Regions from separate parts of the Kitasatospora sp. NPDC048298 genome, predicted to be linked through region 1. Evidence: riboswitches for the same ligand, from Rfam matches in the RefSeq annotation. Region 1 holds a riboswitch; the other holds the start of a gene.

Region 1 (4,402 bases):
CTGGACGACGTCCACCCCGCCCGCCAGCGCCGCGTCCAGGAACTCGGCGAGGTCGCCCTGCTCCCGACGGGCGTCGGTGCACAGGTACAGCCGGGCGTCGGCGAGGGCGGCACGGGGGTCCGTCATCACAGCGCCATGGCCTGGGCGCGGCGCTTGACCTCGGTCGCCCGGTTCTCCCACAGCGCCTGGATCGGGCTGCCGGGCAGCGACTCGTCCTCGGTGAACAGCCACTCGACGATCTCGTCGTCGGAGAAGCCGCTGTCCCGCAGCACGGTCAGCAGGCCGACCAGGTGCTTGACCGGGCCGGTCTCGTCGATGAAGGCCGCCGGGACCTGCAGGGACTTGTTGGGACCGCGGCGGACCGCGATCAGGTCACCCTGCTTGACCATGTTGCGGACCTCGGTGACCAGCACACCCCACCGCTCGGAGATGTCGGGCAGGTACAGCCACTCGGGGACCAGGGCTTCAGTCTTGGCATCGATCTCACTCACGGCACCAGACTGCCACCTCCACGGCCCACCGCGCACACGGCCCTACGCCACGGCCGCCTTCAGCGGCACCGCCGGGTCGGCCGCGCGGGCCGGATCCAGCGCCGTGCCGCGCTCGATCAGCCTGCGCCCCTGGGTGAGGTCGCGCGGCCGGTCCACGGTCAGCAGCGCGCTCGGCACGCCGTCGCGCAGCCAGAGCACCGACCACCCGGCGTCCTGCGGACCGCCGCGCCAGAGCGGCGCGTCGCCCTCGGCGTGCCGGCCGGCGTACTGGACCATCCGCCCGAACTGCTCGGACCAGAAGTACGGCACCGGGTCGTAGTCCGGCGCGTCCGCGCCCAGGACGGCGGCGGCCACCGCCTCACCGGACTGCAGGGCGTGGTCCCAGTGCTGGACGGCCAGCCGGGCGCCGGCCCGGGCCGACGGGTAGCTGACGCAGTCGCCGGCCGCGAAGACGCCGGGCACCGAGGTGCGCAGCCGCCCGTCCACGACGACGGCGCCGGTCGCGTCCAGCTCGACCCCGGAGCCGGCCAGCCAGCCGGTCGCGGGGCGGGCCCCGATGCCGACCACCACCTCGTCGGCGGGCAGGTGCGAGCCGTCCGCCAGCAGCACCGCGCCGGGCTCCACGGCGGCCACGCCGACGCCGCAGCGCAGCTCGACCCCGGCCGCGGCGTACCAGTCGGCCATCGCCGAGCCGATCTCCGTCGGCAGCGCGCCGGGCAGCGGCGCCGGACCGGCCTCGACCACCGTCACCTCGCAGCCGGCCGCGCGGGCCGCGGTGGACACCTCGGCGCCGATCCAGCCCGCGCCGACCAGCACCAGCCGCAGCCCGGGGCGCAGCAGCGCGCGCAGCGCCAGGGCGTCGTCCAGGGTGTGCAGCAGGTGCGCCCGCTCGGCGCCGGGCAGGGCGCGCGGCACGGCGCCGGTGGCGATCACCAGCGAGCCGTACGGGAGGTCGCCGCCGTCGGTGTGCAGCACGCCGGGGGTGAGGCCGGTGGCGCGGCGGCCGGTGAGCAGCTCGATGTCGAGCTGCCCGTAGTCGATGTCCAGGGCGGTGGAGTCGGCCTTGCCCAGCAGCACGTCCTTGGAGAGCGGCGGCCGGTCGTACGGCGCGTGCGGCTCCTCGCCGACCAGCACGATCCGCCCCTGCCAACCGCCCTGCCGCAGCTTGAGGGCGCACTGCACCCCGGCCAGCCCGGCTCCGACGACGACCACCTGATCCGTTCCGCTCAGCTCTGCCACGCCCGTCACTGTACTCAGCGGCCGACCGGCGGCCGGGGGTGGGCCGGGGGGTGCGGGTGCGGGCGGTCCCTCCCCGGTACGGGCCTGCGGCCGGGCGGGTCCCACCGCCCACACCGCTGTCCACCCTGCGTACGGGCCTTCGGCCGGGCCGACCCCCGGCGTTAAGGTGGGGGCACCACACGGGAGCCCGGCGGACCGGGCTGAGAGGCGGGCTGACACGGCCTGCGACCGTCCGAACCTGATCCGGGTCATACCGGCGAAGGGAGAAGAGCAGCTTTGTCACGCTTGCCATCGCCCGCCCACGCCGACGTGCTGGTGATCGGCGGGGGCATCATCGGCCTCGCCGTCGCCTGGCGCGCCGCCCAGCGCGGCCTGCGGAACGTGACCGTGGTCGACCCCTCCCCCGGCGGCGGCGCGGCCCGGGTCGCGGCCGGCATGCTCGCCCCGGTCACCGAGCTGCAGTACGGCGAGGAGCCGCTGTTGCGCCTCGGCATGGCCTCGAACGAGCGGTACGCGGACTTCGCCGCCGAGCTCACCGAGGCCGGCGGCGGCCGGGACACCGGCTACCGCCGCTGCGGCACGCTCGCCGTCGCGCTGGACTCCGACGACCGCGCGGAACTGCGCGAACTGCACGCCTTCCACCAGCGGCTCGGCCTGGACTCCGGCTGGCTGACCGGCCGGGAGGCCCGCAAGCTGGAGCCGATGCTCGCCCCCGGGGTGCGCGGCGGCCTGCACGTGGCCGAGGACCACCAGGTGGACGGCCGCCGGCTGCTGGACGCCCTGGTCTTCGCCTGCGAAGGCGCCGGGGTCCTGTTCCACCGGGCCGAGGCCGTCGAGCTGCTGGTCGGGAACGGCCGGGCGACCGGCGCCCGCCTGAGCACGGGGGAGACGGTGAGCGCCGAGCAGGTCGTGCTCGCCGCCGGCCCGCACAGCCACCGGCTGCCCGGCCTGCCCGAGGGGGTGCTGCCCGCGATCCGCCCGGTGAAGGGGCAGGTGCTGCGACTGCGCGTCCCGGACGCCTACCGCCCGTTCCTGTCCCGCAACGTCCGTGCCGTCGTCCGCGGCCGGCACCTGTACCTGGTGCCGCGCGAGAACGGCGAGCTGGTGGTCGGCGCGACCACCGAGGAGCAGGGCTACGACACCACCGTCACCGCCGGCGGGGTGTACGAACTCCTGCGCGACGCCCACGAGTTGGTCCCGGGGATCACCGAACTCCCGCTGCTGGAGACCTCGGCCGGGCTGCGCCCGGGATCACCGGACAACGCCCCGCTGCTGGGCCCGACCTCACTGCCCGGGCTGGTCGCCGCCACCGGCCACCACCGCAACGGCGTGCTGCTCACCCCGGTGACCGCCGACCTGGTCTCCGAGTACCTGGCCACCGGCGAAGTCCCCGAGCTCGCAAGGCCGTTCACGCCCCTGCGCTTCTCCCCCGACCGCTCCACGACGAAGGCCTCCGCATGACCGAGACCACCCGGACCGGGATCCCGCAGAACGGGACCGCCCCGACCGAGATCGCCCTGACCGTCAACGGCGAGCCCCGCCGACTGCCCGCCGGGACCACCCTCGCCGAGGTGGTGGCCTCCGTCAGCGCCGCCAACACCGGCGTCGCCGCCGCGCTCAACGAGGCCGTGGTGCCGCGCGGTTCGTGGCCCGCGACGGCGCTGGACACCGGCGACCGGATCGAGATCCTCACCGCCGTCCAGGGAGGCTGAACCATGGCCGACGACCTTCTGGCCATCGCCGGGACGTCCTTCTCCTCCCGGCTGATCATGGGCACCGGCGGCGCCCCCAGCCTGGAGGTCCTGGAGCGCGCGCTGCTCGCCTCCGGCACCGAGCTGACCACCGTCGCGATGCGCCGGGTCGACGCCGGCACCCAGGGCTCCGTCCTGGACGTGCTGACCCGCAACGGCATCCGGGTGCTGCCCAACACGGCCGGCTGCTTCACCGCCGGCGAGGCCGTGCTGACCGCGCGACTGGCCCGCGAGGCGCTCGGCACCGACTGGGTCAAGCTGGAGGTGATCGCCGACGAGCGCACCCTGCTGCCCGACCCGATCGAGCTGCTGGACGCCGCCGAGACGCTCGTCGACGACGGCTTCACCGTCCTGCCGTACACCAATGACGACCCGGTGCTGGCGCGCAAGCTGGAGGACGTCGGCTGCGCGGCCATCATGCCGCTGGGCTCGCCGATCGGTTCGGGCCTGGGCATCCGCAACCCGCACAACTTCCAGCTGATCGTGGAGGGCGCCGGCGTCCCGGTGATCCTGGACGCCGGCGCCGGCACCGCCTCCGACGTGGCGCTGGCGATGGAGCTGGGCTGCGCCGCGGTGATGCTCGCCTCCGCGGTGACCAGGGCTCAGGACCCGGTGCTGATGGCCGAGGCGATGCGGCACGCCGCCGAGGCGGGCCGGCTCGCCCACCGGGCCGGCCGCATCCCGCGCCGCTTCCACGCCGAGGCCTCCTCCGCGATGGCCGGCCGGGCCGACCTGGACACCCGCGAGCACCCCGCGTTCTGAGCGTCCGGCGCGCCCACGGCACCGGCCCCCGCGGCGCGAAGCCGTGTCACAAGCAGGGCACAGCCGGGCCCGGAGGCGGTGTCCTCCGGGCCCGGCTTCGCCCGGCGGCACTAGACTCACCGGGTGGACATGGCACTGCACGACCCCCTGATCGGCAGC
Region 2 (4,402 bases), on a different contig from region 1:
GGCGGCGCCCACCCGGTCCAGCGCGATCGAGGAGAAGCTCATGATCCGGGCGGACGGGCGGCCGCCGTCCCGGGTCGCGCCGATCTTGAACCGCTCCAGCGTCCGCAGCAGCTCGGCCTCCACCCGGCCGCGGAAGCGCACCGGGTGCTTGGTCTCGATCGCCAGGTCCACCGGGCGGCCGCACTCCACCACCAGCTCCAGCAGCCGCTCCAGCCGCAGCACGCCGCGCAGCTCGGGGTCGGTGCTGGGGCGGCCGGTCTTCCAGGCGCCGAAGTCGTACGCCTCCAGCTCGGCGAGGGTCATGGCCGAGACGGTGCCCCGGCCGTTCGAGACCCGGCCGATCCGGCGGTCGTGCACGCAGACCAGCGCGCCGTCGGCGGTGACCCGGACGTCGCACTCCAGCGCGTCCGCGCCCTCGTCGAGCGCGCGCCGGTAGGCCGCGAGGGTGTGCTCGGGCAGGGCGTGGGAGGAACCGCGGTGGGCGATCACCTGGACGGTCGGCACGGTGCGCGCCGCCGTCGAGGACAGGTCTGGGCTGGTCACAGGCCCAACGATAGGTGGCGGAAGTGAAGCGCGGACAAAGACGGCCCCAACCGGTGGGGCCGTCTTCGCCGTGCTCGGTCGTGCTCAGTCGTGTTCTGCCGTGTTCCGCCGGGCCTCGCCGGTTCGGTCAGGTCAGGTCCGGTGCGGTCAGGGCCGGGCGGCGCGGCGGCCGAGCGGGGTGAGCGCCCAGGTGACCAGGGCCGGCACCAGGAAGGCGAACAACGAGGCCGAGGTCCACTCCTGCGGGGTGAAGTGCAGCGCCTCCTGGGCGGAGGTCCAGAAGTCCGTCCACCAGTCGGCCACCTTGGTCGGCGCGATGAACTGGTAGACGGCGAAGCCCAGCGCCCACGGCAGCAGCATCAGCCAGCGGGACGGCGCGTCGGCGGAGAGGTTCCAGCCGCGCCGGCCGGCGCCGAGGAAGTAGTCCACCACGAGCACCGCCAGCAGCGGCACGAACACCGAGCCGATCAGGCCGAGGAAGCCGTAGTAGGTGTCGGTGAACTCGTCGATCTGCAGCGCCAGCACGGTGATCAGTACGCCGATCGCGCCGGAGAGCACCCGGCGGTCCACCTTCGGCAGCAGGTTCTGCACCGACATCGCGGTCGAGTACACGTTGGCGAAGGACTGGTCCGTCTCGCGCAGCACCAGCACCAGCAGGAACAGCCAGCCGGCCCAGACCCCGAGGAAGGAGTCGAAGATCCGGTTCGGGTCGCCGTCCGACTGCAGCAGCGCCATCAGGCCGAGCACGTAGCACCAGACCTGGGCGATCGTGTAGCCGGAGAAGCTGCCCCAGAACGCCGAGCGCGGTGTGCGCGAGTGCCGGGTGTAGTCGGCGGCCAGCGGGACGAAGGAGACCGACACCGCGATCATCGCGTCGGTGGCGCCCAGGAAGCCGTGCCAGTTGCCCGCGCCCGGGTCCGGCACGCCCTGGCGGCCCAGCTGGACGGTGAAGTACACCATCGCCACCGCGACCGCCCCGGCCACGAAGCGGCGCAGCACCGCGATCGAGCCCAGCGGCCAGATGGTCAGCACGGTGGTCAGCGCGCCGGCGAGCAGGACGAACAGCCAGCGGTAGCCGGTGGTGTGGGCGACGGTCTGGGCGCCCACCGAGATGGTCAGCAGCTCGAACACGCCCCAGCCGATGCACTGCACGATGTTCAGCACCGTCGGCAGGTACGACAGCCGGGTGCCGAACAGCCCGCGCAGGTTCGCCATCGCGGGGGCGCCGGTACGGGCGCCGATCAGCGAGGCCAGGCCGAGCATCGCGGTGCCGACGACCGTACCGACGGTGATCGCGGTCACCGCGGCGGCCAGCGACAGCTCGCTGCCGGGGGCGCCGAGCACGGTGGCGGCGGTGGAGAAGCCGATCAGGCTGACGCCCAGGTTCATCCAGAGCGCGAAGTGGTCCCGGAAGCGCAGCGTGCGCGGCGGCTCGGTGTCGAGCACCAGGGGCGCCTCGACGTGATCGGCCCGCTGGGGGCGGTCCAGGACGGCCGTGGCCGTGGACCCGGAGAAACCCTTGGACTCGGGCGCACCCGAAGAAGAGGATGGCGAAGCAGGCGGCATGGCCGATACTCCCTACGCCGGCATTACCCGGACAGGTTCCGGCGGTCAGCGCCCCCTCGAACGTCCGTCACTCGCGTGGCGTACGGTCGACATGCGCACTCTCAGCCTGGTGGGTCCAAGCTCCCGCGTGTCAGTTGTGAGCGACAGGCTAACCGGCACGGGGGCCAACACCCAAGGCCGAGGGCGTACGGTCCGCATCGCGGGACGTCCGGCGGGGGAGGGGAGCCTCGGCCGTCGGTACCGGTGTCGGTACCGGCTAAGGATTCTTATGAGTTCTTCAGAGGGGTCCTTACGGCAATCGAATCGTCAGTGCGAAAAACTATGGTCCTTGGTTCTGCCAGCTATGGAGGTCGTCCGTGAGCACCGAGCGCGAGGTTGGGCCCGCCGGGCCGCAGGGGGAGCAGCCCGCCGGCCAGGGGGCGGCCGAGACCGCTTCCGAAGGCCCCGCTCAGGGCGGGCACCAGCCGACCATGGCCTTCCGGCGGGTGCCGGGGCCGGAGGCGGGTGCCGCCGATGCCGCTGCCGTCGAGGCGGCGCCGCCCGTGGACGCCGTCCCGGCCGAGGGCGTTCCGGCCGAGGGGGTCCCGGCCGAGGGTGGGCACAAGCCCACCGTCGCCTTCACCAAGGTGCCGGCGCCGGAGGCCCCTGCCGCGCCTGCCGCGCCCGCCGCGTCCGTGGCGCCCGCCGCGCCCGTCGCGGAGGAGCCGGCCGTCGACCCGGCCACCGGCTACATCGACGCGCCGCCGCCGGTCCTGCCGCCCGCCCCGCCGTCCCCGGTCGCCGCGGCCCCCGCCGCAGCCGCGCCCGCCGCCCCGGCCCTGCCGCCGGCCGGCAACCCGTACGCCACCCCGACCCACGGCGTCCCCGCCGCCGGCGCTCACGAGGGCTTCGGCGCCGCTCCGGCCGCCGCCCCCGCCGCGCACGGCCACCACCCCTTCGGGGCCGGCCAGCCGCTCGGCGGCTGGGGCCCCACCCACGACTCCACCTCCGGCGGCGCCGGCTACCCCGGCGGCCCGGCCGGCCCGCTCGGCTACCCGGCGGACTACCCCGGTGGTCCTGGTGGTCCCGGCGGCCACGGTGGCCCGCGCAAGAAGCGCGGCGGCCTGGTCGCCCTGATCGCGGCCGTCGCGGTGGTCGCCGGCCTGGCCGGCGGCGCGCTCGGCGTGTCCGTCGCCGACGGGGTCGACCGCAACAGCTCCGCGAACGACCACCGCAGCACCACCGTCCAGGCCAGCGACACCCAGAAGAACGAGCCCGCCCCCGGCTCGATCGCCGCCATCGCGCAGAAGGCGCTGCCCAGCGTCGTCACCATCAAGGCGCAGGGCAACGGCGAGTCGGGCACCGGCACCGGCTTCGTCTTCGACACCGAGGGCCACATCCTCACCAACAACCACGTGGTCGCGCCGACCCTCAGCGGCGGCAAACTGACCGTCAAGTTCGCCGACGGCACCTCCTACAGCGCCTCGGTGCTGGGCCACGCCGAGGGCTACGACGTCGCCGTGGTCAAGATCGACAACCCGCCCAAGAGCAAGCTGGCCCCGCTGCCGCTGGCCGACTCCGACAAGGTCAACGTCGGCGACGCCACCGTCGCGATCGGCGCGCCGTACGGCCTGGAGTCCACCGTCACCAGCGGCATCATCAGCGCCAAGGACCGCCCGGTGGCCTCCGGCGACGACACCGGCTCGCAGGCCTCGTACATGAACGCCCTCCAGACCGACGCCTCGATCAACCCCGGCAACTCCGGCGGCCCGCTGCTGGACTCCGGCGGCGCGGTGATCGGCATCAACTCGGCGATCCAGTCCAACGCCTCCGCCAACGGCCGGGCCGGCAGCATCGGCCTGGGCTTCGCCATCCCGATCAACCAGGCCAAGTGGGTCGCGGACACCCTGATCAAGACCGGCAAGCCGGTCTACGCCAAGCTCGACGTGCTGCGCAACGACGACTACAAGGGCGACGGCGCGCAGATCCAGACCAAGGACATCCAGGGCCAGCCCGCCGTCACCCCCGGCGGCGCGGCCGACAAGGCCGGCCTCAAGCCGGGCGACGTCATCACCAAGCTCGGCGGCGTCCCGATCGAGAACGGCCCGGCCCTGGTCAGCCGGATCTGGACGCACAAGCCCGGCGAGACCGTCGACGTCGAGTACACCCGCAACGGCCAGACCCTCAACACCAAGGTCACCCTCGGCCAGCGCGAGGGCGACCAGTAACCCACGGCCCGCGCGGAAACGTGTGCACCGAACCCCTCCGGACCCGTTAGGCTGACCTCCGCCTGGAGAGCTGCCCGAGCGGCCTA

What was found. Region 1 has a riboswitch for thiamine pyrophosphate ahead of thiO (glycine oxidase ThiO). Riboswitches for the same ligand answer to the same signal wherever they lie in the genome.
Region 2: linked by a shared signal. The riboswitch ahead of ACGF0D_RS06965 (purine-cytosine permease family protein) and the one ahead of thiO (glycine oxidase ThiO) in region 1 are both predicted to bind thiamine pyrophosphate.

What each region holds. Positions count from the first base shown of each region.
Region 1 covers NZ_JBICYZ010000058.1:46,928-51,329, reverse strand. The annotation lists gene thiE (thiamine phosphate synthase) at 1-126, opposite strand, end outside; gene ACGF0D_RS32710 (Rv2175c family DNA-binding protein) at 126-491, opposite strand; gene ACGF0D_RS32705 (NAD(P)/FAD-dependent oxidoreductase) at 534-1,739, opposite strand; TPP riboswitch at 1,900-2,012, shown strand; gene thiO (glycine oxidase ThiO) at 2,016-3,191, shown strand; gene thiS (sulfur carrier protein ThiS) at 3,188-3,442, shown strand; gene ACGF0D_RS32690 (thiazole synthase) at 3,446-4,243, shown strand; gene pknB (Stk1 family PASTA domain-containing Ser/Thr kinase) at 4,373-4,402, shown strand, end outside.
Region 2 covers NZ_JBICYZ010000006.1:7,165-11,566, forward strand. The annotation lists gene ACGF0D_RS06960 (glycerophosphodiester phosphodiesterase) at 1-543, opposite strand, end outside; gene ACGF0D_RS06965 (purine-cytosine permease family protein) at 691-2,109, opposite strand; TPP riboswitch at 2,102-2,246, opposite strand; gene ACGF0D_RS06970 (S1C family serine protease) at 2,466-4,316, shown strand; tRNA gene ACGF0D_RS06975 (tRNA-Ser) at 4,381-4,402, shown strand, end outside.